4 regions of the Nisaea sp. genome follow, and region 4 is predicted to be linked to each of the others. Evidence: predicted binding sites of a transcription regulator. Region 4 holds the regulator's gene; each other region holds the start of a gene.

Region 1 (7,406 bases), on a different contig from region 4:
ATGCATCCAGTTGGCATAGTTACCGGCACCGTTGGTGATGATCGCATCGTCCGGCAGCGTGGCGTTCAACCAGGCTGCAATCTCCCCCATCTGCACATCGCCCGGAACCGGCAGCGGCTCTAGCGTTGCAAGATAATCTGCATGGCCCTGAGCGATACTCTTCGACCGGCTGCTGCCGTCAACAGGCGCCATCGCCTCCAGAGCCTCCGCAAAAGCTCTCGGCCCGGAATTGATCATCATGTCGGCCTGATATACCCGGCCAAGCTCTTCCGCGCTGCCATGGATATGCACGAGCCCCTGCTTCGGGCGCGGAATGTCGAACATGGTGTAGCCGCCGGTGGTCATCTCGCCCAGCCGGGTGCCGAGCGCGATCACCATATCGCTTTCCTGAATGCGGGCCGCAAGGGACGGATCGATGCCGATGCCGACATGGCCTACGTAATTCGGATGCCGGTTGTCGAAGTAATCCTGACAACGGAAGGACGCACCGACAGGAACACTGTTGGCAACCGCGAATGTCTCGATCCGCTCGCACGCCTGACGATCCCAGCCGCCGCCGCCGACAATCATGATCGGTCGCTCTGCCTTATCCAGCATGGCCCTGAAATCGGCCATCTGCTGCTGGCCCGGATGCGGCTCGACCGGCACATAGGGTGCGATGCCTGCCACATCGGCATAATCCATCAGCATGTCTTCGGGCAAAGCGAGAACCACCGGACCCGGACGGCCAGAGACTGCCGTGTGGAATGCCCGGCTGATATATTCCGGAATGCGCGCCGCATCGTCGATCTGCGCCACCCATTTCGCCATCTGACCGAACATCCGGCGGTAGTCGATTTCCTGGAAAGCTTCTCGCTCCACCATCCAGCGCGCCACCTGGCCGACCAGGAGCACCATCGGTGTGGAATCCTGAAAAGCGACATGGACGCCGGCGCTGGCATTGGTCGCGCCGGGACCACGGGTGACCATGCAGACGCCGGGACGCCCAGTCAGCTTGCCATAGGCGTCCGCCATCATCGCCGCGCCGCCTTCCTGGCGGCACATCACCGTGCGGATACCGTTGCGCTCCTGCAGGCCGTCGATAACCGCCAGATAGCTTTCACCGGGCACGCCGAAGACGAGATCAACTCCCTCCTCAACAAGCGCATCGACAAGAATATGGCCACCGAGACGGCCATGGCCGGCACTGTTATTTGAGGGAGAGGAGCTCATCTACATAACTCTTATATCGTTGGGATTTCGGTTTACGGCGATCAGCTTCGTTCAGATAGCGGATCGAACTTTTGCCTTTGACTTCTTTCGGCAGCAGCAGCACCCGAATGAAGCGGGTGCATTCCTGCGTACAGGCTTCCGCCCAGACGGTTTGAGCGCCAGGCTCAAACCAGGCATCGCCCGGAAGGTAGTCCTTGGAAAGCTTGTCCGTCGAAAGGGTGAGTTTGCCATTTCGGATGCAGCGGATGCCCGGACCCAGATGGCTATGCGGCACAGCTGTGCCCCCCGTCGGGAAAAGCACGCTGTCGCAGCGGATCAGCCAGTCTTCAAGATTCTCCACGGTGGGAACCTCGTTCGACTCGACGATCTCGCTATGGATACCCTCGCCTAGATCCACTTGCGGTTCAGCTGAAGTCTCGTCCAACTCCCAACGCCACAATTCGCCACCTTCGGTCCCTGCCCGCACGGCCATGCCGGAGCGCATGAACCGGGCTTCGTCGGGCTGCAGCACCGAGCCTCCTTCGAAGCTCAGATCACCGGCATTGCAATAAACAATCCGGCACCCGTCAGGCAGATGTTTTGAGACCGCATGAGGAGAAAACACGTCTTTTATCAGACGCAGAACGTAGGTGGATGTCACCATCAATCCTATCGGCGGGATTGCTTCCCGCCTCCCTTTTGTCGTCCCGCTTTGCGCAGGTTGAATTGCTGATACTACCTCGCGCGATGCGCTGCCACTGGTCAAGGATCGCTTTGCGATAAGTTTCATTCGAATCTGCGACGAACACCAGTTATCGGGTTCGATCAGCTCTCGAACACCAGTTGAAAGCGGTCGGCGGCATAACGGGCAAAACCGTACTCAATGGGAACACCGGCCGGGTCTACATTGATTGACTCGATGACCAGTACCGGCCGGTTTCGCGGTTGTTGAAGATGCTCTGCGTCCTCCACGTCCGGCATCCGTGCCGTCACACGTGTTTCCCTACGGGTGTATTCGCCATAACCAAGATGCGTCAGGACCTTGGTGATCGAGTTCAATTCCTTATGCAATTCCGCGAATCCTGGAACCCTGGCCGCCGGGAAATAGTGACTGCCAACGGAAATCGGCCGGCCGTCCACTTCGCCGATCCGGTCGAGCCGGACAAGGCGGGCTCCACGGGAGAGGCCAAGCTGCTTCAGGATCGCCGGATCGCCAACCTCTTCCGTCAGCAGCAGCGTGCGGCCACCTGGGGTTCGCTTCTGCCGCAGCACGTTGTCCGAGAAGCGCGTTTTCCTGGCGACAAGATAGTCCAGAACATGTTCCTGAACGAAACTTCCCCGGCCCTGCTCCACCCGGATAACGCCCTCTTCGGCAAGCTCCGAGACGGCTCGCCGGAGCGTATGCCGGTTCACGCCATATTGTTGCGATAACTCTGCTTCCGTCGGCATCTTGCTGCCTGGCGGATACGTGCCAGAGCGGATTGCATCGGATATGTCGTTGGCAATCTGGCGCCAAAGGGACTGGCCGCTTTTCCGTTCGATCAAGGCACCCTCACTCGATGAGTCATGAAAATGTCACTGCGCTCCAGTTGCGCAGGTGCGTGGACGCCCCTATAACACTGATAGATATAGACATCTAGACAAATATAAAATTTGTCGAGAGAAAAGGACAGACCGATGGGGACACAGTCACCACAGCATCAGTCACCGGCCCGGAAGCGATGGATGTCAATCCTCGCCAAAGCCTCCTTCGAGGACCTCCGCAGCCTCTGGCAGAACCTGCCCGACAAACCCTCCTGGACCCGGATCCGCCCGGCCGAAATCGGGATGGTCATGGTGCGCGGGCGCATGGGCGGTACTGGGAACCGCTTCAACCTCGGTGAAATGACGGTAACCCGTTGCTCTGTCGGGCTTGAAGGCGGTGTTCTCGGACACGGATATGTCTCTGGGAGGAATAAGGATCATGCGGAAATCGCCGCCGTGATCGATGCCCTTATGCAACGCGAAGAGCGCGCGGAAACTGTCGAGCATTCCATCATCAAGCCACTGGAACTCCGTCACCAACAGAGCCGCGAGACCGCGAGCCGGAAAGCCGCAGCGACGAAAGTCGAATTCTTTACCGTGGCGCGGGAGAACTGATCGATGTCCTTGGAATCCACCATGCAATCCGGACAAACGCTGAAACCGGGCTTCTCGGATCCGGTCAGCCAATCGCAATTGGTTTTCCGCCACCTGCTCGACGCCATGGCCCGTCCGGGCACCATCGAGACAATTGATCTCGACATTGAAGGACCGGAGACACTGGATCTGGCCGCGACCACCATCGCACTGGCCCTGGTTGATTTCGAGACGCCGCTCTATCTCGATCCCGCATTGGCAAATCCGGCGGCTGAAACCTATCTGAAATTCCATTGCGGAACCCGGATCGTCCCGGAAGCGAAAGACGCCGCCTTCGCCATTCTGGATGGCGCGCTCGGAGATCTTGACGCCTTCAATACAGGCACTGACGAGTATCCGGAATTGGGCGCCACCCTGATCATCCAGGTGGAAACGATCCTGAAAGGCGGCACCCTGACCCTGACAGGTCCCGGCATCAAGGACAGCGCGCAACTCGGCCTGCCGGACGTCCCTGCGGCGTTCTGGGAGAGCAGAGCGACGCTGCAACGCTATTTCCCGCGCGGCATCGATCTCGTCTTTGTGGCTGGCGCCAGAATGGTCGCGCTGCCACGCACCACGCACGTCACCCTGCAGAGCGGAAAGGAATAGGCCCATGTATGTAGCTGTCAAAGGCGGCGACAAGGCCATCGAGAACTCGCTGCACTATCTTGCCGATATCCGGCGGGGCGACCGCCAGATCCCGGAACTGTCCCTCCAGCAAATCCGCGAACAGCTCCCGCTCGCCGTCGACCGAGTGATGACCGAGGGCTCGCTGTACGATCCCGATCTTGCCGCACTGGCCATCAAACAGGCCAATGGCGATATTCAGGAAGCGGTGTTCCTGCTCCGGGCCTACCGCACCACCCTGCCCCGGTTCGGCGCATCGCAGGCAATCGATACCGGCACCATGCAGATCCGCCGGCGCATCTCCGCCACCTACAAGGACCTGCCGGGCGGCCAGATCCTCGGTCCGAGCTTCGATTACACACATCGTCTGCTCGACTTCACTCTGGCCGCTAACGGCGAAACGCCCGAGGCACCTAAATCGGAAGAACCGGTTGCCGACGGCATGCCCCGCGTCGCAGATATTCTCGATCATGAAGGCCTGATCGAGCTCGATCTGCCGGATGACGAGGACGGCCCAGTTCCCGACCTGACAAGGGAGTCCACTTCCTTCCCGGCGGACCGCGCGACCCGGCTGCAAAACCTCGCCCGTGGCGATGAAGGCTTCCTTCTGGCGCTCGGCTATTCCACCCAGCGCGGCTTCGGCAACAACCACCCCTTTGCCGGAGAGATCCGGATGGGCGAACTCGCAGTCAGCTTCGAGCCGGAAGAACTCGGCTTCGAGATCGAGATCGGCGAGATCACCGTCACCGAATGCCAAATGGTCAACCAGTTCAAGGGCTCGGCGAAAGTGCCCCCGCAATTCACCCGCGGCTATGGCCTGACCTTCGGCCATTGCGAACGCAAGGCGATGTCCATGGCACTGGTCGACCGGGCTCTCAGGGCGAAGGAGTTCGGTGAAGAGATCACCGCCCCCGCCCAGGACGAGGAGTTCGTCCTCTATCACTCCGACAATGTCGAGGCTTCCGGCTTCGTACAGCACCTGAAACTGCCGCACTACGTCGACTTCCAGGGCGAGCTCGTGACCGTGCGCGAATTGCGCAAGGAAATCGCGGCCCGCGAGGCGGCGGAACGCACTGATGACGACGAACTGGCCGCGGCCGAGTAGGACGAGATCCATGAGCATGACGCAAGAAGCGCAGCCCTGGCAGGCGCCGGAGCATGACAAACCGGTCGAACAGGTTGAAGGCTATAATTTCGCCTATCTGGACGAGCAGACGAAACGGATGATCCGCCGGGCGATCCTGAAGGGCGTCGCCATTCCGGGCTATCAGGTGCCGTTCGGCAGCCGGGAAATGCCCTTGCCTTATGGCTGGGGCACCGGCGGCATGCAGGTGACCGCTGCCGTGATCGGAACGAACGACACGCTTAAAGTCATCGACCAGGGCGCGGACGACACCACGAACGCCGTCAACATCCGCCGCTTTTTCGCCAAGACGGCCGGCGTGGCGACGACCGAGAAGACGGCGGATGCCAGCCTGATCCAGACCCGGCACCGGATTCCGGAAAAGCCCCTGACCGACGATCAGATCCTGATCTATCAAGTGCCGATCCCGGAGCCGCTCCGCTGGGTCGAGCCGCGCGAGACCGAGACCCGGAAGATGCATGCGCTTGAGGAATATGGCGTCATGCATGTCAGCCTCTACGAGAGCATCGCCCGCTTCGGCCGTATCACCACGGCCTACAATTACCCGGTGCAGGTGAACGGCCGCTATATCATGGCGCCGAGCCCGATCCCGAAATTCGACAATCCGAAGATGCACCAGATGGCCGCGCTCCAGCTCTTTGGCGCCGGACGCGAAAAACGCATCTATGCCGTCCCTCCCTATACGGACGTGAAGAGCCTCGATTTCGAGGATCACCCCTTCACCATCCAGTCCTGGGAAGAGAACTGCGCACTCTGCGGAGCGGAAGACAGCTATCTCGACGAGGTCATCACCGATGATGCCGGCGGCAAGATGTATGTCTGCTCCGACAGTGATTATTGCGCCGAACGCCGCGAGGCCGGCCATGTCGGCGATCAGGGCGAACCATTACCCTCCGCAAAGAAGGGAGCCGCCAAATGATGGCGCTTCGTGACAACGGACCTTTGCTTGAAGTCGAAGGCCTGACCCAGAAATACGGCCACCAGATCGGCTGCGAGGATGTGCATTTCTCGCTCTATCCCGGTGAAGTGCTGGGGATCGTCGGAGAATCCGGCTCCGGCAAGTCCACCTTGCTGCGTTGCGCCTCCGGGCTGATGCAGCCGACCGCCGGGAGCGTCCGCTTCGACACGCGGGTCGACGGCCTGCAGGATATCTATGCCCTGTCAGAAGCCGAACGGCGGATGCTGATGCGGACGGACTGGGGGATCATCTTCCAGAATGCCCGCGACGGGTTGCGGATGAACGTCTCCGCCGGCGCCAATGTCGGCGAGCGGCTGATGGCCGTCGGCGAACGCAATTACGGCAGCATCCGGGAGACATCCTCGGAATGGCTGGAAAAGGTCGAGATGGATCTCGGCCGGATGGACGATCTGCCCCGGACCTTCTCCGGCGGCATGCAGCAGCGTCTTCAGATCGCCCGAAATCTGGTTACCAAACCGCGCCTCGTCTTCATGGATGAGCCGACAAGCGGCCTCGATGTCTCCGTGCAGGCCCGCCTGCTCGATCTGGTGCGTGGCCTCGTCCGCCAGCTCGGCATCGCCTGTATCATCGTCACCCACGATCTCGGCGTGGTCCGATTGCTGTCGGATCGCTTGATGGTGATGCGGCGGGGCCGCGTCGTCGAACAGGGCCTGACCGATCAGGTGCTGGACGATCCGCAGCACGCCTATACCCAGCTTCTCGTCTCCTCGATCCTGCCGGTGTGATGACCATGACCGATAACAACCAAAAACACGGCCAAGACATGATCCGCGTCGACAACCTGATGAAGAGCTTCACGCTGCATAATCAGGGCGGCGTGACCCTTCCGGTGCTGGAAGATGTTTCCTTCACTGTCGAGCGGGGAGAATGCGTCATCCTCGCCGGGCAATCCGGTGCAGGGAAATCGACCCTGCTTCGCTCGCTCTACGCCAACTACCTGCCGCAATCCGGAAAGGTCCTGATCCGGCACGACGGCGAACTTGTCGATCTGGTCAGCGCCGAGCCGCATGTCGTGCTCGATATCCGGGCACGGACGCTCGGCTATGTCAGCCAATTCCTGCGCGTCATTCCCCGCGTCGGCACGCTCGATCTCGTGGCCGATTCCCTTCTCGCGCGCGGCATCAACGAAGTCGCCGCTCGCGAAAAAGCCGCGACCTTGCTGAGCCGCCTGCGCATCCCGGAAAGCCTCTGGTCCCTGCCGCCCGCGACCTTCTCCGGCGGCGAACAACAGCGCGTGAATATCGCCATGACCCTCGTGCAGGATTATCCCGTCCTGCTGCTGGACGAGCCGACAGCTTCCCTCGATGC
Region 2 (7,406 bases), on a different contig from region 4:
AGACGGCCAGATCGGACGAAGGCTTCCTTTCTTGTCAGGTAGTCAGTGAAATCAGTGACGGTGTCCAGTTCCGCCATTACGATATCGAGCGCATTTTCATTGAACACGTGCACGAAGGACCCACCCGGATCGATGTCTCCAACAGCAAGTGGCCATATTGACGCACATTTATCCGACCAATGATCTGGTCCTAAGATATCTGGTCGAATTATCAGACTGCCGGATGAGCCGGGTAAGTGCCTTCGACATGCCTCAGCACAACCACTCGCAACGACGACTCTGTGAACCTGCCGGACATCTTTGGACGGAAGATCTATCGGAAAGGGGTTTATGCACTCACGATCGAGGAAAAGCCGATCTGGATATTCCGATATCCAACGTTCAGCACCTTTTGCCTGCTTCGCAGAATCTCTTATTGCTCGTTTCGCCCATCGGCACCAGGCAGTCTTCAGATCACCTGACGGCCACGCTATTGTCTTTTCGCTGAAGATGATGATGTGCGGGCCACACACTACGAGCAGGTCGCAGAGTTCCTTCCCATCGCCTTTGTTGCCTAGTTTCTGATCGCGGTACGGGCTCGGATATGACCAGAGGTTCAGGAACGACCTGTCCGCCAGCTTCGCAAGATAGCGTTCCGAATCAGTGTTCCCATCACCTTTAACGATAGGTGGCCGAAGCTGCTCTGGCCGCTCATCAATCCCAGACGGTTTTTTTATCAGGTCCTCTACCCCTTCCAAAAGAGAGCGCTTTCGAGAATCTCCATCAGCAAAACACATCTATCAGGCAAAAAGCGCTTTCGTCGCTCCACCTTTCCGCGATTAATTCGCGGTAACAAGGCCGAGACGAACAAAAAACTTTTCGCCACGTAACAGCGCACAGCTCCAGAGGGCTACACACCCACCACCTAAAATATTGATTTTATTGAGGCCTTGGTAGCGGAGGAGGGACTTGAACCCCCGACACGCGGATTATGATTCCGCTGCTCTAACCAGCTGAGCTACTCCGCCCCATAGGGCTCGCGAGGGCATGGCCGAAGCCGTCTTGTCCGCGCGGAAGCACGCATATAGGCGAGCCGGGCGGGGCTTGTCAACAGAGGGGTGCCCTGCCCGGTCGAATTCTTTATCGGCTCTCCCCGCCAGCAATCAGTTTGCGCCGCAGCCAGCTTGACGCACCGTCCATCATGAACACCATGACGATGATCAGGCTGATGATATAAAAGGTGTTTTCCCAGTCCCGCGAGGTCCGCATGGTCTCCACCAGCACAAGGCCGATACCGCCGGCGCCGAGCGCGCCGATCACCGTTGCCGAGCGGGTGTTGGATTCCACGTAATAGAGGAACTGCGAGGTGAAGACCGGCAGGATTTGCGGGATCACGCCGAAGCGGTAGCGCTGCCAGCGGTTCGCGCCCGTGGCGCCGACGCCTTCCACCTGCTTGCGGTCGATATTCTCCAGTGCCTCCGAGAACAGCTTGCCGAGCGAGCCGGTGTCGGTGAAGGCGATGGCGAGCGAGCCGGTCAGCGGGCCCAGACCGAAGGCCCGGATGAAGATCAGCGACCAGATCAGCATGTCGATGCCGCGCACGAAGTCGAACACCCGGCGCACCACGAAGCGGATCGTGCCGTTAGGGTTGAAGTTGGAGGCCGCGACAAAGGCCAATGGCAGGCCGCAGAAAGCTGCCGTGACGGTGCCGAGGACCGCCATCAGGATGGTCTCGAACAGGGCCACGGCGACATGGCCATGCTGCCACTCAGGATTGCCCCAGAAGCTCGACAGGATGTATTGCCAGTTCGCCTGGTCAGGGTTCAGCCGGTCACCGGAAGTGGACAGCGAGAGCAACTCGCTGAAGCTCCTGCCGTGCAACTCGGAGGTAAAGGGGAACCAGAAATTCTCCCAGCCGTATTGGAACTTGTGGATCTCCAGCTTGGCCCGTGTGAATTGCACTCTGCGAGAGAAGGTCGGGCGGGCATCGAGCTTCACGTCGCGGGCATTGAGCCAGTCCGGCACCGGCCCGTCCGGCAACGTGGTGACGATTTTCTTGCCCACAAGTTCCGCATGAATGGTCCCGTAATCCGGCACCTCGAAAGCGAGACTCTTGCCCTCGACCCGGACGACATAGCCCTCACCGAGATCGACGGTGAATTTATCGGCATCGCCCGTCACCCAGTCCGGCAGTGTTTTGAAAGTCGCGTGCCGCTCCCCCTCGATAGCGACTTCGAAGTCGCCCCGGCGGAAATTCTTGGTAACGTGAGTCTTGTAGGCGACCGCATCGGAGATCAGCAGCGCCCCCTTGGAGAGCTGGGCGCGGGCGAGCAGTGCCGTGATATCGAACGCGGTCCAGGCATAGAACAGGTAGAGCACGACGCCGGCCAGCAACAGCATCGGCACGGCGGATGCCTTTTTCACCGAGATACGCACCGGCTCGGCCATAACAGCGGCGCCCTGATCGGAAATGACAGCCATATCCGCCTCCCCTAGCTGAAATTGTCGGCGCCGACGAAATGCCGACGGAGATAGGATGACAGCTGGTCGATGGCGACAATCGACAGGAACAGCATGAGGAAGAGCGCAGCGGTCTCGGAACCGGCACCCCAGCCGATAGCGCGGGAAAGCTCGGTGCCGATACCACCGGCGCCGACAAAGCCGAGGATGGCGGAAGCGCGCACATTGATCTCGAAACGCAGCAGGAAATAGCTGCTGTAGTTCGGCAGCACCTGAGGGATCACCCCGAAGCGGACCCGCTGCAGCCAGTTGCCGCCGACGGCTTTCAGGCCCTCCAGCGGCTTCACATCGATATTCTCGTTCACCTCGGAGAACAGCTTTCCAAGAGCGCCGGAGGTGTGGAAAGCGACCGCGATTGCCGCCGGCACCGGGCTGGCGCCGAGCACGAAGATCAAGAACAGGGCGATGATCAGCTCCGGGAAGGCGCGCATGATGTCCATGATGCGGCGCACGACCGGAATGGCAGCCGGCGGAACTTCCAGGTTACGGCTGGACAGCAGGGACAGGACTGTCGCGAAGACGGCGCCGATGAGCGTTGCCACGGCTGCAATATTTAGAGTCTCGATCAAGGCCGGCAGGAATTTCGGGAACAGGGCCCAGAAGGCCCATCCCTGATCCCAGGCCTGAGAGACGATCTGCGCCGGGTAGTCGAGAAACTTGGACAGCCCCTGCAGGAAACCACCGGAATTGAGAGCCGATGCCTCGCTGTATCCGGAGAGCACGACGGCGAGCAGCAGCGCGAGGGAAAGCCCGGTATAGAGCCGTCGGCGCCCTTCGAGCGCGAGCACTTCCTGCCGCATCACTTCAACCATGGGGAATGTCCTGCATTGGAAAACTTGGAACTCCCGGACCCGAGGTCCGGAACATGGCCGGGACCGCACAGTGGCGATCCCGGCCCGTGTTCAGTCAGCAAGGCAGTGCCTTACTTCATCTTCCGCTTGCGCGCTTCGATGATGACTTCGTAGGTCTCGTGGGAAACCGGGGCCATGCCCTTGATTTCACCGGCCATGAAGCTGTAGGCGCATTCCGGATCGAGGGAAGCGAGACCGGCGATCAGGCCCGTCACCTTCACTTTAACGTCAGACGGCAGGTCCTTGCGGAGCACGACCGGACCTTCCGGAATGACCTTGGACTTCCAGATCTGAACGAGCTGGGTCATGTCGACGAGACCGGCATCGGCAGCTTTGCGCAGGGCGCCGCTGTTGTAGCCTTCTTCCCAGGCACCCAGGCCGTCGGCCCAGGTCACGCCGGCGTCGATGTCACCGTTGGCAACCGCGACGATGGTCTGCTCGTGACCGCCAGTGAAGACGACCTCACCGAAATACTTGCCGCTTTCCATCGGGAAACCGGCAGCCGGGATTTCGATGGACGGGATCAGATAGCCGGAAGTCGAGTTCGGATCGCCAAAACCGAACTTCTTGCCCTTCATGTCGTCGAGGGACTTGATGTTGCCGTCGACGCGGGCAAAGCCGATTGAGTGATAGCCCATGGAACCGTCGGCATTGATCTTCACCAGGACCGGCTCAACAGCTTCCGGGTCCGTGATGTATGTCTTGGCATAACCGGAAGCACCGAGCCAGGCCATGTCGAGGTTACGGCCGATCAGGCCTTCGATGACGCCGTTATAGTCGGCCGGCGCGAAGATCTTCGTCGGCACGCCGAGCAGCGCTTCGACCTTGCTCCGGACGCACTCGTTGGAGCGCATACGGTCGGACTGGTTCTCACCGCCGAGCACGCCGATGCGGAATTCGGAGATCTTGTCTTCAGCATGGACAGAAACGGCGCCAAACGCTGTCATGGCGACAGCTGCGGCCACCGCGAAATTGCGAACGAAATTCATCCCTAACTACTCCCTAGGTTGGAATTGCTGCCACGGAACATCGGCGGTAGCCGCATTCAGGCCGTAGCTGCATTCGCCTCAGCGACCGTGGCCCCATGGCCCGGTACTGAGGGATCGGATTTGGCCCGCGCGGAGGCGCCGGCCGAAATGCTTGTGGAGGTGACCGCCTCGTTCAGGGCCGCGTCGGCGCCGTAAATCTCGCGCGCCGCTTCCGGGGTCAGCTCGTCGGCCGTGCCGTCGAAAACCACTTTGCCCTGACTCATGCCGATGACCCGGTCGCAATAGCTGCGCGCGGTATCGAGCGTGTGCAGGTTGCACATCACGGTGATGCCGTCGCGATCGTGGATTTCCCGGAGCGAGCCCATGACCACCTCGGCGCTCAACGGGTCTAGGGAAGCGATCGGCTCATCGGCAAGAATGATCTTCGGCGCCTGCATCAGACCGCGGGCGATGGCCACGCGCTGCTGCTGTCCGCCAGACATGGTCTCCACCCGCTGCAAGGCCCGCTCGGCCAGGCCGAGACGGTCGAGTGCGGCCAGCGCATCGTCGATGTCCTGCTGGGAGAAGATCTTGAACATGGAGCGCAGCGTGCCCTGCTGGTTCAGCCGGCCGAGCATCACGTTGGTGACGACATCGAGGCGCGGAACCAGGTTGAACTGCTGGAAGATCATCGCGCAGTCTTTCTGCCAACGCCGCTTGGCGTTGCCTTTCAGGCTGAGCACGTCGGTGCCTTCAACGAGGATCTGCCCGGACGTGGCCGAGGTCAGTCGGTTGAACAGCCGCAGGAAGGTCGATTTCCCGGCGCCGGAGCGGCCGATGACGCCGATCATCTGCGGTTTGTCGACAGCGAAAGTCACGGAATCGACCGCGACCATGTTGCCGAAAGCCTTAGTAACGTTTTTGAATTCGATCATGCCCTACCTCTGAGTCTCGCGCCGTGCGGGGCTGCGAACAGCCCGTCGGGACCGGCCACAAGGGTGACCGGCAGTTCGGACGACACGGTTTGAACGGGTCACACCGCGCGAGATCCGACTGCAGCGTTGGTATCAATCGAGAGGGTCGTTCTCGTGACTCTTTTGCTTCAGTTTCATGAAGCCGTAGAGGGTGCCCAGCCGCTCAGTTGCTGGCGACGGACAAGGAAATGCGCTTGTGGTCGGCGACGATGAAAGTCTCGTAGTCGGCATGCGTGACCGGGAACACCCCCGTCACCGGCAGGCCAAAAGCCATTGCCAGACAATCGGGCGCCGTCTCGCCAAGGGCCGCGATCCGATTGGTCACGATCTTCTTGATGCTTTCGGGGAGCGCCTTGCGCAGAACCACCGGGCCATTCGGCATCAGCGGCGAGCGCCAGAATTCGATGAAATTCGTATGAGAGGAGGCCTGAAATCGCTGCAACGGGCCTGCACCCGATACGGAATCGGCCCCGGAGTCGGACCGCCAAGTCAGCGCGGCATCCACCGCGCCACTCTCCAGCGCTGTGAGCGTGGCGTGATAGCCACCACCGAACTGGACTGACTTCAGATCCCCCTCGGTATTCAGCCCGGCCCGTTCAAGAGCAACAGACGGGACGAAATAGCCCGGCATGGAGCGCCGGTCCGCGAATCCGATGTTTTTGCCTTTCAGCCTATCGAGCGTGTCGATTTCCGCACCCGGACGGGAAAGTGCGACAGCGCGGTATCCCATGGCCCCGCCACGGCCGAGCGTGGCCAGCACCGGCTGCACCGCCCCCGGGTGCGCCCGCCAGAGCGCGCTGTAGGACCGGGTTGAGAGAGCAGCCATATCCACCGCACCGACGATCAGGGCCTGCCGCAGCTCGTCACCGGATGGCAGGGCCAGGATTTGTACAGGTGCCGACAGACCGTCCGCGAGATCGTGCGCGAGGCACTTCTGCGCCGCAAAATCATCTGAAACAGCCTTGCCGCCAAGGACGCCGATCCGGAGCGTGTCTGCCCCGGCTACCGGAGCTGAAAACAGAACCCCTGCAATTGCGGCAATGCCGGTCGCCGCCATCACTGCACGCGCAAATGCCTGTCGCATCGTTCGCTCCATTGCCGTTCTGAAGCCGCCCGCATGCCCGCTCCGGGATACGGAATCCTCACTGCAAGTTGGAGCACTTTAGCCACGGAGCTTGACTGTTTGATGACGGTCCGGGAATCGCGGCGTCAGATCGCGTTCCAGTTTTCCGTAGCCGCGATTTCAGCCTCTATGAAGCCGATGAAGGACCGGACCTTCCGAGACAGGTGGCGATTGGCGAGATAGAGCAGCGATACCGGCAGGCTGCGATCCTCGAACGGCTCCAGCAGCGCCTCAAGACGCCCGCTGCGCAGATCCTCCGCGACGACGAAACTCGGCACGATTCCGATACCCTCGCCCGACAGCAGCAGCCTTCTGACGGCGGAGGCACTGTTCACCCGGACCCGTGGCCGGATCGTCACCGTCAGGCTTTCTCCGCCATCGCGAAACGACCACTGCCCGGGCGTCCGGCGGTTGGTATCGAAAACGCATCTGTGAGCCTGCAACTCGTTTGGATGCATGGGGCGGCCTGCCTCGTCCAGATAGGATGGCGCCGCGCAGGTGATCAGCCGGGTCTCTCCGAGCCGTTTTGCGATCAGGGTCGAATCCTGCAGCACACCGATGCGCACCGAAAGGTCGACGCCCTCGTCGATCAGGGACAGGTGCTGGTCGCTCAGCCGGAGGTCGATCGTCACGCCGGGATTGGCCGCCAGATATTTCTCGACCACTGCCATCAGATACATCTCGCCGAAAAGCACCGGCGCGGTGACGACAAGATTACCGCTCGGCGCGGCGCCCTCGTCCCTCATAACCGAGCGTAATTCGTCGAAATCCTCGATCAGCCGGATACACCGGGGCAGATAGGCCTGCCCGCTTTCCGTCAGAGTGACAACCCGCGTGGTCCGATGCAAAAGCAGAACGCCGAGCGCATCCTCCAGCGCCCGGATGTTCTTGCTGACATTCTGCGCGCTGGTTCCAAGGCGTCCGGCGGCCTTCGAGAAGGACGTCGTGGCGGCCACGGCCGAAAACATCCGCATTTGCTCTATTGAATCCA
Region 3 (7,406 bases), 380 kb from region 4:
TTTTACTAATAAAATCTATTCGTTCATTATCAAAAATTTTTTTCGCCATAAAATCAAATAAATCAATAGATCTTTCGTCTCCAAAGACTGTTATTATGTGCTTTAGGTCCAAAATATCTTTATATGAATACTCTTGATTTTTCAATTTAATCTCCCCCGAAACTCCATTCCATTATAATCTCAACATGAGATTGAAAATAGAACTAAAAACCTCATTCCCAAAATAAACCCTTGAATCTATCATTTTTCCTCGACACACAGACTATTTTACTCTTCCAATTGACGTTGTAAACTTAAGCTACGCACTGAATTTCTACAGTAACCTATTTCGCCGGATAGTCTCGCTTGATTCGATCGAGATCCCGTGCCGCAACCACGGCGTCGATTTCAAGCATCGCGTCGAGGAAGCCTTCCCGGCAGGCCGCGATATGGGTGCGTTGATGGCCTTCCTCGGCCTGCTCGACCCAGCAATCGAACTGGGCCTGCGCGCGAGCCGTGGCGTGCGGTGCCAGGATTCTGGAATCGCGGTCAAACGCCCTGAGCAATCGCTCCCGCGCGGATCGGAGGGCCGGTAATAAAGGTTCGGCGAGCTTCCAGTCCTCCAGACGTTCTGGCGAAACCGTCTCACCCCGGACGGAAGCCAGCGTCTTGTCGGCAAAGCGCTCGGCATCGATCCAGTCCGCCATGGCGTCGGCCTCGTAAAGCGCGAGGCGCCGATATTCTCTCGCGAGGTTCTGCGCGAATCCCTCGCCCTCGTCGGCCTGCCCGCGGACTGCGGCCACTCCGTCATAGAATTGGAACACCTCCGCCCGCGCGGTTTCGGCGGTCAGGGGCGTCAGGAAGGCAATCAACGCAAGAGCGGCCATGGATCGTCGCATCGGTTTCTCCTTTCAAGGATGTCGAGTTACCCCCATCCTGCGCACGGGCTTTTGGCGGAAAGAGGGTCGAGTTCGCCACATTCGACCTCATTTCACGACCGATCCGCCGGTTGCACGCGTGGGCGATCCGCCCTATGTCATGAGCCAGTTCTCAGACAGACCAGAGCTCAGACAGAGACGGGAAACACATGCCAGATACCGCCGGACTTGAACTGCTCGACAGCCTGATCGGAAAGGCGCTGAAGGCCGGCGCCGAGACGGCGGACGCCATTTATCTTACCGGGCGCTCGCTTTCCGTCTCCCAGCGTTTGGGCAAACCGGAAGCGGTCGAACGCGCCGAAGGCAACGATATAGGTCTGCGCGTTCTGGTCGGGAAACAGCAGGCTTCGGTCTCCGGCTCCGATACAAGGCCCGACGCTCTCAACGAACTTGTCGAGCGGGCGGTGGCCATGGCCAAGGTTGCGCCGGAAGATCCTTTTGCCGGGATTGCCGACGCCAGCCAGATCGCCGGCACCAACCCCGAGATCGAAATGTTCGATCCGTATGAGCCATCTGCCGAAGGCCTTACAAATCTGGCGGCCGCCGCCGAAGAAGCCGGTCTCGCGGTCAAGGGTATCACCAATTCGGAAGGCGGGGACGCCGGCTGGAGCACCACCGAAGTTGCCTTTGCGGCAAGCAACGGATTTTCCGGTCAATACCAGCGCTCCAGCTTCTCTGTCTCCGCCGTCATGCTCGCAGGCGAAGGTCAGGGGATGGAGCGGGATTACGATTATACCGCCAAGGTCTTTTTCGCGGATCTCGAGGATGCCGCCGAGATCGGTCGCCGGGCAGGCGAACGGACGATCCGCCGTCTGAACCCGCAGCGCCCGTCGTCGCAGCGTGTTCCGGTGATCTTCGACCCGCGGGTCAGCCGCTCGCTGCTCGGACACCTCTCCTCCGCCATCAACGGCGTGTCGATCGCGCGGGGTACTAGTTTCCTGAAAGACAAGATGGGCGAGCAGATCTTCGCCGATAGCATCCGCATCGTCGATGACCCGTTGCGCGACAGGGGCTTCCGCTCCCGCCCGTTCGACGCCGAGGGTCTGCCGACCGAAAAGCAGATGATCGTCGAAGATGGCCGTCTCGCCTCTTGGATCCTCGACCTGTCGACGGCGCGGCAGCTCGGTCTCGAGAGCAATGGGCACGCCTCGCGCGGCGTCGGTGGGCCGCCGAGCCCGTCCGCTACGAACCTTTATCTGGAACCCGGCGAGATGAGCCCCGAGGACCTGATCAAGTCGGTTGGCACCGGCCTCTACATCACCGACATGATGGGCTCCAGCGTCAGCACCGTGACCGGAGATTACAGCCGGGGCGCAGGCGGCTTCTGGATCGAGAACGGCGAGCTGGCCTATCCGGTATCCGAAATCACCGTTGCAGGGCACCTCACGGAAATCTTCCGGAACATGACGCCAGCAAACGATCTTACATTCAAATACGGCACCGACGCGCCGACCATTCGCGTCGATGGCCTGACCCTTGCCGGATCGAACGCATAGGCCTTTCGGTTTCTTTCACTAATTTGTGACTCGAAAACTCTGGCAATTACGATTGGGCCACCCCAGATCAGGCCCAATCGAGAAATTTCCTATGGAGTCCGAAGATGAGCTGCAAACGTAGCTTGCCGCGCCTGTTCCTTGTGCTTGTCGCTGTTGGACTGGCTGCTGCCGTGTCCCGCGACCCGACAGACGCGTCCGAAATGAATTTGATCGACCCGACAATCAGCGCACACCGGGGCCTCGCCATCGGCGGATACGATCCGGTTGCCTATTTCACAGACTATGCCGCCGTCCATGGGGACGAAACGTATGCCGTTGAATTCGACGGTATACGGTTCCTTTTCAAAAACGCCGACAATCGCCACCAGTTCCTGCAGGATCCCAATCGCTATATGCCTCAATTCGGCGGCCACAGCACCTTTGCCCTCGCCAAGGGCAAGCTGTATGGCGCGGACCCGACGGTCTTCGACATCATCGACGGCCGCCTTTATCTCAGCCGCAACGAACGGGTGCAGGAGCTCTGGCACCGGAACCCCGACGGCTATATCCGTCAGGCGGAAGAGAACTGGTCAGAGCTTAGCGGTGGCTAACCTCCGACTCGCCTAACAACCTCCTCTGGGCACCACCAGCCTGAGCGGTTGCGATGGCAGGGAAATACTGGCGGGGAGATTGGTCACGATATCCCCGTCTGCCTGCACAGGGTCGCCGCTATAGGCCCCCTCCTCCGCCCAGATCGAAACGGACCGTGTCTGGATAATCCGGTAGCCGGCCGTCGTCGGCAGACGGCCCATCATCATGTTCGCCGCATAGCGCACGGCGTTCCAGCGCCCGACGCGCTCGAACAGACAGACATGCAGGATGTCCGCGTCGAGCCTGGCGTCAGGCGCGCAGATGAATGTCCCACCGTAAAAATGCGCCTTGGCGACCACGACCGAAGCTGCCTTGTAAGTGTGGCCTTTGATCGCCACCCGGTAATGGTGCGGCTTGTAGGAAGCCAGCTCCGACAGCGTCGTCAACACATAGGCGCCCTTGCCCAGCCGGGCCTTAACACGCGTATTCACGTTTGCCACCACATCCGCATCGAGACCGACCCCGGCCATCAACGTGAAACGGTGGCCGTTCACATCGCCTATATGCGCCTCCATGACTGGACCACGCCAGATCGTGTCGGCAATTTCCTCGGCCTTAACCTTCAGGCCGATCTCGGCGGCCAGCACGTTCGCCGTGCCGAGCGGCAGGATGGCAAGAGGTAACTCCCCACCGCTCATGCCATTCACCACCTCGTTGATGGTTCCATCCCCGCCAGCGGCCACCACAGCGTCCGGCGCATTTTGTGCCTTCATCAGACTGTGCTGCCTGGCCTGACGGGCAAAGGCTTCGGCATCCCCCCGCGCCCCGGTCTCCTTAACCGTGACCATGACGCCATGGGATTTCAGCCGCTCGATGAGCGATGAGAAAAGCGCATAACGACGCTGTCCTGCCTTTGGGTTGTAGATAACCAGCGCATGGTTCCGGCCATCTCCGGCATCGAATTCGAGAGGGTCGCTTCCCTTCACCCGGGTCGAATCGCCAGTGACCTGATCCAAGTGAAACTCCCGCACGCGGATTGTTGCTCAGCCTAGCGGATGACAGTTTTATTAAACAGCCTATGCACTCCACAAATATAAATAGATTTTTTGTTACAGATTCATGAAGTCATACAAAGTTCATTTTACAAAATATGGTGTGATTCATAATAGAACGCGCAACAGACATTGGACAAAAGCGGTTTTCATTCAAGATCCGGCAAGTTTTCAAAAACGGGATGACGGCAAATGAACAGCCAGAAGGGTACCGACCGCTACCGGGCAATCTGGATTTCCGACATTCATCTCGGGACCAAGGGATGTCAGGCCGAGTATCTGCTCGATTTTCTGAAGCATACGGAATCCGACTACCTCTATCTGGTTGGCGATATCATCGATATCTGGCGCATGAAGCGCTCCTGGTCCTGGAAGCAGAGCCATAACGACGTGCTGCAAAAGCTGCTGCGCAAGGCGCGCAAGGGCACGAAGGTCATGTTCCTGCCGGGCAATCACGACGAGATGTTCCGCGGGTTCCTTGGCGAAAATTTCGGCCAGATCGAGGTCCGGGACGAGCATGTCCATGTCACCAAGGATGGTCGCCGCTTCCTGATCCTGCATGGCGACCAGTACGACGTCGTGGTGAAGTACAACAAGTGGCTCGCGCTGGTCGGCGACGGCGCCTACAACCTCGCCCTCACGCTCAACACCCATTTCAACCAGATCCGCCGCTTCCTCGGCTATCCTTACTGGTCGCTCTCCGCCTACCTGAAGAACAAGGCGAAGCGCGCAGTCGAGTTCATCGGCAATTTCGAGCATGCGCTGGCCGACGAGGCTTCCAAGCGCGGCGTCGACGGCATTATCTGCGGCCACATCCACAAGGCCGAGATGAAGCAGATCGGCGACATCACCTACTGCAACGACGGCGACTGGGTAGAAAGCTGCACGGCGCTGGTCGAGCACGCCGACGGCCGTATGGAAATTCTCAACTGGGCCGAGGTGAGGCAACTCACCTTCGCCTGAGGCGGTAAGCCCAATGAAAATCCTTCTCGTTTCCGACGCCTGGTTCCCGCAGGTGAACGGCGTTGTCCGCACCCTGAACACGGTGATCGGCGAGCTCAAGGCCATGGGCCACGAGGTCGACACCATCACGCCGGACCAGTTCACCACCATCCCCTGCCCGACCTATCCGGAGATCCGCTTGGCCTGCTGGCCCTTCTTCCGGGTCCCGGCGATGATCGAGGCGGCCCGGCCGGATGCCATCCATATCGCCACCGAAGGGCCGCTGGGGATGACGGCGCGGCGCTATTGCGTGCGCAACAAGCTGCCTTTCACCACGGCCTATCACACCCGGTTCCCGGAATATGTCGAGCCGCGCCTCGGCGTGCCGGTGTCATGGACCTACAAGGTCATGCGCCATTTTCACGGCAAGTCCGCCGGTGTCATGGTGGCCACGAAATCCATCCGCGCCGATCTTGAGGCGCGCGGCTTCGACAACATCAAGGACTGGAGCCGGGGCGTCGACACAGAGCTGTTCCGACCCCAATCAAAAGATTCGATCGACGCGCCGCGACCGGTCTTCATGTTCGTCGGTCGGGTGGCGGTGGAAAAGAACCTTCCCGCTTTCCTTGAGCTGGACCTGCCCGGCAGCAAGGTGGTTGTCGGCGGCGGCCCTGACATGAACATGCTGAAAAAGCGCTATCCGGACACCATCTTCGTTGGTGCCAAGAAGGGTGAGGATCTGGCCCGGCATTACGCGGCAGCCGATGTCTTCGTCTTCCCGAGCCGGACCGATACATTCGGCCTCGTCATGCTGGAAGCCCTCGCGTCGGGCGTGCCGGTCGCAGCTTTCCCGGTTCCCGGCCCGCTGGATGTCATCGCGTCGGAGAAGGTTGGCGTGCTGTCAGAAGATCTTGGTGCGGCGGCCAAGGCTGCGTTGAAGCTTTCCGCTGAAGACTGCCGGGCCTATGCGCTCGGCTACAGCTGGCAAGCCTGCGCAGAGCAGTTCTTCAACAATCTGGCCCCCTTCGATTCCGATGCCGCTTTCGGCCGTTTCACGGCACGACCCGTCAAAGCCGCCTGACGTTTTACGCCAATAAGAACTTGGCCCGGCAACGGCGCCCTAGTATGCATTCCCGTAATCGCGAAAAGTGACCGATTCGGTCCTGATGTTCGAACGGAAAGCATGCTGAAACGTCTGTTGCGCACGGATACCGGCCGCGAGGTCGCAAGCCGCCTGTTGGCCACCTTGCTTCGGGGCCTCGCGCGCACCATCCGTTGGCAGATCATCAATCCAGAAATCGCTGACACCGTCTTCCGAAGTGAGCAGCCGATGATCGGCGCCTTCTGGCATAACCGCATCATGCTGATGACGGAGATCTGGAACAGCGACCGGCCGTTCGCCATGCTGCAGTCGAAACACCCGGACGGCCGCCTGATCGCCCGCACCATCGAGCATCTCGGCATCGAGGACATCGTCGGCTCGGCCGGCAAGGGAAAGGGTGGAGCCCAGGCCTTGCGCAGCATGCTGCGGGCATTGAAAAGCGGCACCAGTGTCGGTGTCACACCTGACGGCCCGCGCGGGCCGCGCATGCGGGCCTCCGGCGGCGTCATCGCACTTGCCCGGATGAGTGGCGCGCCGATCTACCCAGTAACCTGGAACGTCTCCCGCCGCCGGGTACTGCGGAGCTGGGACCGGTTCATCCTCGCCCTGCCCTTCAGCCGCGGTGTCTATATCTGGGGTGAGCCCATCCATGTGCCCCGGGATGCGGACGAAGCGCAGATGGAAGTCCTCCGTCTCGAACTTGAAGAGCGTCTGAACCATCTCTGCGCCCAAGCGGACGCCGCCCTCGGAACTGACCCGATCGCGCCCGCCGATCCGGCGCCGGAAGCCTCATGATCTTCCGCCTCTATAGTGTCGCCATGCGCCTCGCCAGCCCCCTGCTCGACCGGCTTCTGGAAAAACGCCTCGCACGTGGCAAGGAAGATCCCGCACGCATCCGCGAACGCCGGGGCGAGGCCACGCTCCCGCGCCCGACGGGCCATCTCTTCTGGGTACACGGCGCCAGTGTTGGCGAATGCCAGACAGCACTTGCGCTGATCGACCAGCTGCTGGCGCTCGACCCGGAGCTGCAAGTACTGCTGACCAGCGGCACCCGCACTTCCGCCGATCTGATGGCCGGGCGCCTGCCGGAGCGGGCAATCCACCAGTTCGTACCGGTTGATCAGCCTCGCTGGATTGACCGGTTTCTAGATCACTGGGCCCCATCCGCCGCCATATTCGTTGAGTCCGATCTGTGGCCCAATCTTGTGCTTGAGACCCAGGCGCGCGACATCCCCCTGATCCTGGCCAACGCCCGCATGTCGGAGAGTTCCTTTGCGCGCTGGCGACGCCTCGGATTTCTGACCGGGCGCCTGTTCGAGGATTTCGC
Region 4 (7,406 bases):
CAAGTGCCCCATCGCGTCGCGGTCGGAACTCGTAATAGGTCACGGCGAGGTCTTGATCGAGTTCATAGAGAAACAGATCAAGCACACAGACATCCGTGCGATACTGCCAAACCACGGCGGACATATCGCGCCGGATGAAGGCGGGTTTGCCGAGGATGCTCGAAAGGTCGTGCTGCCCGAGATCGAGCAATCTGCTTGGGTCGCGCTCTTCTTCGCTGAAAGCCGGTGCGCGCGGGCTCGCCGGCGCGGGCAGGCTGGCGACCGAAGCGGAGCCTCCCGGCTCGGCCTGTTTCGTAGCGGCGGCCGCAGATTTCTCGGCAGAGATCGGCTGCTGAACGCGTCCGGTGCTGGCCGTTTTCTGAACGGCTCCGCCGCAACTCGACAGGCTGACAGCAATCAAGAGAAGGAGAAGAGAACGCACCGGTATCAACCTATTCCGGCGTGTTCACAGGCTCGTCTTTGAAAAGCGAGATATCGCCGTCGATCTGACCGCCGAGTTCGACCTCGAGCTGGCCGAAGCGCACAGACCCGGTAACCCGACCGGTGCTCCGAACATGCAGGGTTTGCCGAACGACCAAGGTGCCTTCGAAGCGCCCCCCGATGATGGCTTCGTCTATTACCACCTTACCCTTGAAATGGCCGGACTCGGTGACTTCGAGATGGCGGCTGTTTTCCAGGGTCGCGTCAACGGTGCCCTCGACAACGAGGCTGTCGCAGGCCGTGATCTCACCGGTCAGGGAGATCTCGGGGCCGACCGTAAGCTTCTTGCTCTCGGAGCGGGGCGCGCCACCGCGCCGGCTCGATGAGCCCGGAAGATCGAGAGTCCGGCGCGGGATTTCCGGTACAAATCCCGATGAGGATGGCTTGCTCGGTTGCATTCTGGACTCCTCGTCCGGTTTTCTGGTTGTGACCGCATCGGAGACAGGCGCCGCCGCATCCAAGCGCGTCTCCGAGGGAGATTTCCGGTCCTGGGATCCGGAGGTCTGCTGTTCGTCTGTCGCGCCGGTGCCGAACGACGGGCTTGTGCGCTCGGTGGTGTCCGTGCCGGATTTTTTACGCCGAAACATCAGATCGTCAACTCATATAATTGCAGAAGAGACCATGGCCATCGACCTTAATACTCAAGGACTTATTATCATTTCTTCATGTCGCTCCGCAAGCGCTCGAAACGATGAAGCATAAAAGCCGTCGCAATGACCGGCCCCGCGAAGTTCACAACGGGGATGGTCATGACTGCGGCGATCAGCACGCCACTGACGAAAACCGACCCTGCCTTACGCTTCCGCAGTTCCTTGGCTTCTGCCGGAGTCAGCCGCCTCATGGCAACCATTTCGAAGAATTCCCGCCCCAGAAGATAACCATTCGCGCCGTAGAAAACGATCAGGTTAAGACCGGGGACCAGCAGATAGATCGGCAGAAGCAGAACGTTAACAAGTATAGTAATACCGAGAAACTTCAGACTTTCCAGAACGGTTTCGATGAAAGGCTGCGGGCGCGCGGGGCCGAGTGCCGGATAATGCCGCGCTTCCACTGCCTTACAGACTGAATCCAGAAACAGCCCGGAGATTATGTTCGCGGCACCAGGGAAAAAGAGAACGCCCAGGATCACCACGATCAGGCTGGCGACCCAGGCCGCCGCGTCATCCAGCCAGCCGCCGAAGAACGAAAACCAGTCAAGGACGTACCAGACCGTCGCTCCGAGCAACAGGATTGCCGTGATCGATCCGACGACACTGATGATGATCGGATTGCGGAGCCGGGGATCCGTCAGCTGACCGATGGTGGCGGACAAGGCTGAAAACATAGTCGATCTCTTCTTCTTTCTGGCGTTGTCACCGGATCACTTGGGGCCGGAAGCGGTGCGGTCCAATGCATTTCGACCGAAAAAGCATAGGATCCCTGTCCGCGCAAGAGCCGTGGCGCCATTCGGTGATAGCAGACTTTCCTTGCTGTCCCTGCTCCAGTACCTTGTCGCCGCATTGAGCGGACATCCGGTCCGCCAACCTTTTTTCGCCCTGTTTTCGGGAGCCTGGTCCGCATGGCAGCCAAACCCATCGATGTCACCTGTATCGGCAACGCGATCGTCGACGTTTTCGCCCAAGCCACCGATGTATTTCTCTCCGAGAACGGCATCGAAAAGGGGGCGATGAACCTGATCGACGCCGAGCGCGCCGAGTTGCTTTACAGCAAGATGGGTCCCGGCATGGAAATGTCGGGTGGGTCTGCCGGCAACACGGCCGCAGGTCTTGCGTCCCTTGGCGGCAAGGCTGGTTATATCGGCAAGGTACAGGACGATACGCTCGGCAAGGTCTTCCGGCATGACATCACCGCTGTCGGCGTGCGCTTCGACACAGCGCCGACCCTGGACGGGCCGCCAACCGCCCGATCCCTCATCATGGTGACACCGGATGCCCAGCGCAGCATGAACACCTTCCTTGGCGCTTGCGTGCAGCTCGGCCCGGAGGATGTCGATCCGGACCTGATCGCGGACAGCCGCGTGGTGTATCTGGAAGGCTATCTGTTCGATCCGCCGGAAGCCAAGAAGGCCTTCGTGAAGGCGGCCCGGACCGCGCACGAGACCGGGGGCAAGGTTTCGCTCACCCTCTCCGATCCGTTCTGTGTCGACCGCCACCGTGATGCCTTTCTCGAGCTGGTCGATCACCATGTCGATATTCTGTTCGCTAACGAGGAAGAGCTGAAGTCTCTCTATCAGACGACGGATTTCGATGAAGCATTGCAGAAGGTCCGTCAAAACTGCGAGACGGCTGCGATCACGCGCGGGCCGAAAGGCTCTGTCGTTCTGCACAAATCGGAAGTCCATGTGATTGATGCCGAGCCGGTGGCCACAGTGGTGGACACGACCGGCGCGGGCGATCTTTTCGCCGCAGGTTTCCTGCATGCCTATTGCCAGGGTATGGAGCCGGCTGACTGGGGACGGGCAGGCGGTGTTGCCGCGGCCGAGATCATCTCGCACTACGGCGCCCGGCCGGAAGCCAATCTGAAAGACCTTCTGGCCGCGCGGCTTGGCTGAGACCTTGTCCGGCGCCTGGGATTGGCTGGTGGAGACGGCGGCGCTTTATCTGAAGCGCCGCGTGCTGGTGGTTCTGCTTCTCGGGTTTTCCAGCGGATTGCCGCTGCTTCTGTCCTTCTCCACGCTCAGCGCATGGATGCGTGAGTCCGGTGTGGATCTGACCACCATCGGCCTGTTCGCTCTGGTCGGGACGCCCTACACGCTGAAATTCATCTGGGCGCCGGTGATGGACAGTCTGAAGGTGCCGATCCTCGGCCACCTGTTCGGCCGCCGCCGTGGCTGGCTGATCTTCACTCAGCTCTGCCTGATGCTGTCGATCATTCTGCTTGGCGGCACTGACCCGCTGGCCAGTCCCGCACTGATGGCGACGATGGCAGTTGCGGTGACCTTTTTTTCCGCCAGCCAGGACATTGTTGTCGACGCCTATCGGATCGAGACGCTCCCTGAGGAAGAACAGGGGGCGGGAGCGGCCGCTTATACATTCGGATACCGGATCGGCGTCCTCGCCGCTGGTGCCGGCGCGCTGTTCCTGGCCGACGCTGTCGGGTGGTTCATCGCTTATCTGGCGATGGCCGGCCTCATGCTGGTTGGCTTGATCACTGTCCTCGCGAGCCCGGAGCCAAAGTCCGGCGCGGAAGACGAAGCAGCCGAGAGGCGCGAAGCAAAGTCAGCTCCCGATGCAATTCTCAATTGGACGAAGCGGGCCGTCGTGGCGCCCTTCTCGGAATTTCTGCTTCGGCGCGGCGCATTGCTGATCCTTGCCTTCATCCTGTTTTACAAGCTCGGGGATGCTTTCCTCGGCACGCTGACCAACCCGTTCTATATCGATCTCGGCTTCACAAAGACCGAGATCGCCCAGGTCACCAAGGTTTTCGGGCTGATCGCTCTGCTGGCGGGATTGTTCGCGGGGGGCGCGCTGGTGAAGCATATGGGGCTTCTGAAGGCGCTGCTGGTCTGCGGCGTGTTGCAGGCTTTGTCAAATCTGGTTTTCATCGGGCAGGCGGTGGCGGGGCACGATCTCTGGATTCTGACGGTGACGATCGGGGTTGAGAACTTTACCGGCGGCATGGGAACGGCCGCCTTCGTCGCCTATCTCTCCAGCCTGACGAACATCGCCTTTACGGCAACCCAGTTCGCCCTGCTCTCGTCCTTCATGGCTTTCGGGCGCACCATCCTCAGCTCCGGCGGCGGATGGGTGACGGACCATATCGGTTGGATCGGGTTCTTCCTCGCCTCGACGGCGATTGCCGTGCCCGGTTTGATCCTGCTGCTGGTGCTGATGCGGATGTTTCCGCCGGAACCCGTGTCCGGCGGAAAACAGGCGGGTTGAGCTTGGTCAGGCCGGTGTGGTTGACCGGTCGAGAGCGTATCCGGCAGAGCGGACCGTACGGATCAGGTCGGACTCGGCCTCGATATTGATGGCCTTGCGCAGACGGCGGATATGCACGTCGACGGTACGTGGCTCGACATAGATGTCGGGACCCCAGACCCGGTCCAGCAATTGCTCACGGGAAAACACCCGGCCCGGATGCTCCAGGAAATAGCGCAGCAGCCGGAATTCGGTCGGGCCGAGATGGATCTCCCGGTTGTTCCGGCGCACCTTGTGGGATGCCAGATCCATTTCGAGATCTTCAAACTCCAGGGTCTCGGCATCGCTCGCCGGCCGTGTCCGGCGCAGCACGGCGCGGATGCGGGCGATCAGCTCGCTCGGGCTGAAAGGCTTGGTGATATAATCGTCCGCGCCTGCGTTGAGGCCACGGATCCGGTCACCCTCATCGCCGCGCGCTGTCAGCATGATCACCGGTATGCCTTTGGTCTCGGGCGTCCGGCGCAGTCTGCGGCAGACCTCGACACCGGAGAGAAGCGGCAACATCCAGTCCAGCAGGATCAGATCGGGGGTTTTCTCCATGGCCAGCAGTATGGCTTCTTCACCATCGCCGGCTTCGAGGACTTCGAACCCTTCCCGCTCAAGGTTGTAGCGCAGCAGAGTGACGATAGGGGCTTCGTCCTCCACGATCAGGATTTTGGGACTCATCATGTTCATAGGACACTAACTCTCGATATGAACGCTCATTCGGGCATCGTCACGACATAGCTGGCGTCCTCGCCCTTGGGGCGATCGGCCTGCATTTTCGTGCCTTTGATCTGGAAATGCACGGTCTCGGCGATGTTGGTCGCGTGATCGCCCATGCGCTCCAGGTTCTTCGCGATGAACAGAAGATGGGTGGAAGCGGAGATATTCCGCGGATCTTCCATCATGTAGGTCAGCAGTTCTCGGAACAGGCTGGTGTAGAGCTCGTCGATATCCTCATCCCGGTGCCAGGCGGCAACAGCGAGATCAAGGTTGTCGTCCGCGTAGGCGTCCAGCACATCCTTGATCAGGGACTGGACCAGGCTGCCGATGCGCACAATGCCATTGGCAGGCGGGATCTCTGGCAGGCTACTGAGCACAATGGCGCGCTTGCCGATATTCGCGGCGTAATCGCCGATGCGCTCAAGGTCGCTGACGATCTTCAGGCTGGCCACGACCGTGCGAAGGTCTCCCCCGAGCGGCTGGCGCAGCGCGAGCAGCCGGAGGCTCATGGCCTCGACCTCTGTTTCCAGAAGGTCGATCGGAGCATCGGCTTCGCGCACCCGTTGGGCGAGCGCCTGATCCCGCCGATGCACGGCACGGACAGCTGCTTCGCACTGACTTTCGACAAGGCCGCCCATCTGGGCGATCTTGGCTTTGAGGGCTCCAAGTTCTTCGTCGAAAGAGCTGACTATGTGGTCGTTGTTCGAACCCATTGAGATACTTTCCGTGATCTTTCTTAGCCGAACCGGCCGGTAATATAGCCCTGCGTGCGGGAGTCGTTCGGGTTGGTGAAGATCTGCTCGGTATCGCCGACCTCGACCAGCTCGCCCAGATGGAAGAAGGCGGTGCGCTGGGAAACCCGTGCAGCCTGCTGCATGGAGTGGGTGACGATAACGATCGTGTAGTTCTCGCGCAGCTCGTCGATCAGCTCCTCGATCTTCGCCGTAGCGATCGGATCGAGGGCCGAGCAGGGCTCGTCCATCAGGATCACTTCCGGATTGACCGCGATGGCGCGGGCGATGCAGAGGCGCTGCTGCTGGCCGCCGGAAAGGCCGGTGCCTGGCTCCAGCAGGCGGTCTTTGACTTCCCCGAAGAGACCGGCCTTGGTCAGGCTCGTCTCGACGATCTCATCGATGTCGGCCTTGCTCTGGGCCGTGCCGTGAATGCGCGGGCCATAGGCGACATTGTCGTAGATCGACTTCGGGAACGGATTCGGCTTCTGGAACACCATGCCGACGCGGGCACGGAGCTGCACCGGATCGAGCGAGGAGTCGTAGATATTCTCATCGTCGAGGGTGATTTTGCCTTCCACGCGGCAGATGTCGATGACGTCGTTCATCCGGTTCAGGCAGCGCAGGAAAGTGGACTTGCCGCAGCCGGAGGGTCCGATCAGAGCCGTGACCTCGTTCGGTTGGATGTCTAGGTCGACATCCATCAGGGCCTGCTTCTCACCGTAGAAGACCTTGACCTTGTCGCCCTTCATCTTCGGCTTGGCGCTTGGTGTCGGGGAGGCATCGGACTTGGCCATATTCTTGTTTTTGCTCATGGAATTACCTCTACCAGCGCCGTTCGAACTTCTTGCGAAGCATGACGGCTACAATGTTCATGAAAATGAGGAACGCAAGCAGCACCATGATGGCGGCTGAGGTTCGCTCTACAAAGGCGCGCTCGGGGCTGTCCGCCCAGAGATAGATCTGCACCGGCAGCACGGTCGCCGGATCGGTGAAGCCGCCGGGGACGTCGACGATGAAGGCGATCATGCCGATCATCAGCAACGGTGCGGTCTCGCCGAGTGCCTGGGCCATGCCGATGATGGTGCCGGTCAGGATGCCGGGCATGGCCAGTGGCAGTACGTGATGGGTCACGACCTGCAGCGGCGAAGCACCGAGCCCGAGTGCTGCTTCCCGGATCGAGGGCGGCACCGCTTTCAGGGCGGAGCGGGAGGCGATGATAATGGTCGGCAATGTCATCAGTGCCAGCACCATGCCGCCGACCAGCGGGGCGGAGCGCGGGAAGCCGAAGAAGTTGAGGAACATCGCGAGGCCAAGCAGACCGAACACAATGGACGGCACCGCCGCGAGGTTGTTGATGTTGACCTCAATCAGGTCGGTCCATCTGTTCTTTGGCGCGAACTCTTCCAGATAGATCGCTGCCATCACTCCGATGGGAAACGACAAGAGCAGGGTGATCACCAGGGTCAGCAAGGAGCCTGTCACGGCGCCGAGAATACCTGCTTCCTCCGGCTCGCGGCTGTCCGCGTTCATAAAGAAATCGGTATTGAAGCGCGTTTCAATTCGATCG

Evidence for each region. The regulator PhoB, encoded in region 4, activates phosphate uptake and scavenging genes when phosphate is short. The targets are predictions, from matches to a motif close to TNTCATAAAACTGTCA.
Region 1: phnF (phosphonate metabolism transcriptional regulator PhnF) is a predicted target of PhoB. The motif match lies at 2,754-2,769, and genes of this name have one in related genera.
Region 2: phnC (phosphonate ABC transporter ATP-binding protein) is a predicted target of PhoB. The motif match lies at 5,419-5,434, and genes of this name have one in related genera.
Region 3: VOI22_RS16670 (diacylglycerol kinase family protein) is a predicted target of PhoB. The motif match lies at 4,040-4,055, and genes of this name have one in related genera.

What each region holds. Positions count from the first base shown of each region.
Region 1 is NZ_JAXMNY010000001.1:928,178-935,583, reverse strand. It holds gene VOI22_RS04400 (thiamine pyrophosphate-binding protein) at 1-1,212, opposite strand, end outside; gene VOI22_RS04395 (hypothetical protein) at 1,190-1,981, opposite strand; gene phnF (phosphonate metabolism transcriptional regulator PhnF) at 2,017-2,736, opposite strand; gene phnG (phosphonate C-P lyase system protein PhnG) at 2,917-3,330, shown strand; gene phnH (phosphonate C-P lyase system protein PhnH) at 3,334-3,957, shown strand; gene VOI22_RS04375 (carbon-phosphorus lyase complex subunit PhnI) at 3,962-5,080, shown strand; gene VOI22_RS04370 (alpha-D-ribose 1-methylphosphonate 5-phosphate C-P-lyase PhnJ) at 5,097-6,038, shown strand; gene phnK (phosphonate C-P lyase system protein PhnK) at 6,035-6,823, shown strand; gene phnL (phosphonate C-P lyase system protein PhnL) at 6,829-7,406, shown strand, end outside.
Region 2 is NZ_JAXMNY010000007.1:74,152-81,557, forward strand. It holds gene VOI22_RS20880 (hypothetical protein) at 1-113, opposite strand, end outside; tRNA gene VOI22_RS20885 (tRNA-Met) at 931-1,007, opposite strand; gene phnE (phosphonate ABC transporter, permease protein PhnE) at 1,120-2,460, opposite strand; gene phnE (phosphonate ABC transporter, permease protein PhnE) at 2,472-3,311, opposite strand; gene phnD (phosphonate ABC transporter substrate-binding protein) at 3,422-4,339, opposite strand; gene phnC (phosphonate ABC transporter ATP-binding protein) at 4,396-5,253, opposite strand; gene VOI22_RS20910 (PhnD/SsuA/transferrin family substrate-binding protein) at 5,456-6,376, opposite strand; gene VOI22_RS20915 (LysR family transcriptional regulator) at 6,502-7,406, opposite strand, start outside.
Region 3 is NZ_JAXMNY010000004.1:57,602-65,007, forward strand. It holds gene VOI22_RS16650 (GSCFA domain-containing protein) at 1-145, opposite strand, end outside; gene VOI22_RS16655 (hypothetical protein) at 324-878, opposite strand; gene VOI22_RS16660 (TldD/PmbA family protein) at 1,067-2,413, shown strand; gene VOI22_RS16665 (YHS domain-containing (seleno)protein) at 2,518-3,003, shown strand; gene VOI22_RS16670 (diacylglycerol kinase family protein) at 3,016-3,999, opposite strand; gene VOI22_RS16675 (UDP-2,3-diacylglucosamine diphosphatase) at 4,228-4,998, shown strand; gene VOI22_RS16680 (glycosyltransferase family 1 protein) at 5,012-6,058, shown strand; gene VOI22_RS16685 (lysophospholipid acyltransferase family protein) at 6,161-6,874, shown strand; gene VOI22_RS16690 (3-deoxy-D-manno-octulosonic acid transferase) at 6,871-7,406, shown strand, end outside.
Region 4 is NZ_JAXMNY010000004.1:442,412-449,817, forward strand. It holds gene VOI22_RS18465 (hypothetical protein) at 1-421, opposite strand, end outside; gene VOI22_RS18470 (polymer-forming cytoskeletal protein) at 432-1,067, opposite strand; gene VOI22_RS18475 (EI24 domain-containing protein) at 1,136-1,804, opposite strand; gene VOI22_RS18480 (adenosine kinase) at 2,039-3,031, shown strand; gene VOI22_RS18485 (AmpG family muropeptide MFS transporter) at 3,024-4,361, shown strand; gene phoB (phosphate regulon transcriptional regulator PhoB) at 4,368-5,066, opposite strand; gene phoU (phosphate signaling complex protein PhoU) at 5,102-5,818, opposite strand; gene pstB (phosphate ABC transporter ATP-binding protein PstB) at 5,842-6,633, opposite strand; gene pstA (phosphate ABC transporter permease PstA) at 6,662-7,406, opposite strand, start outside.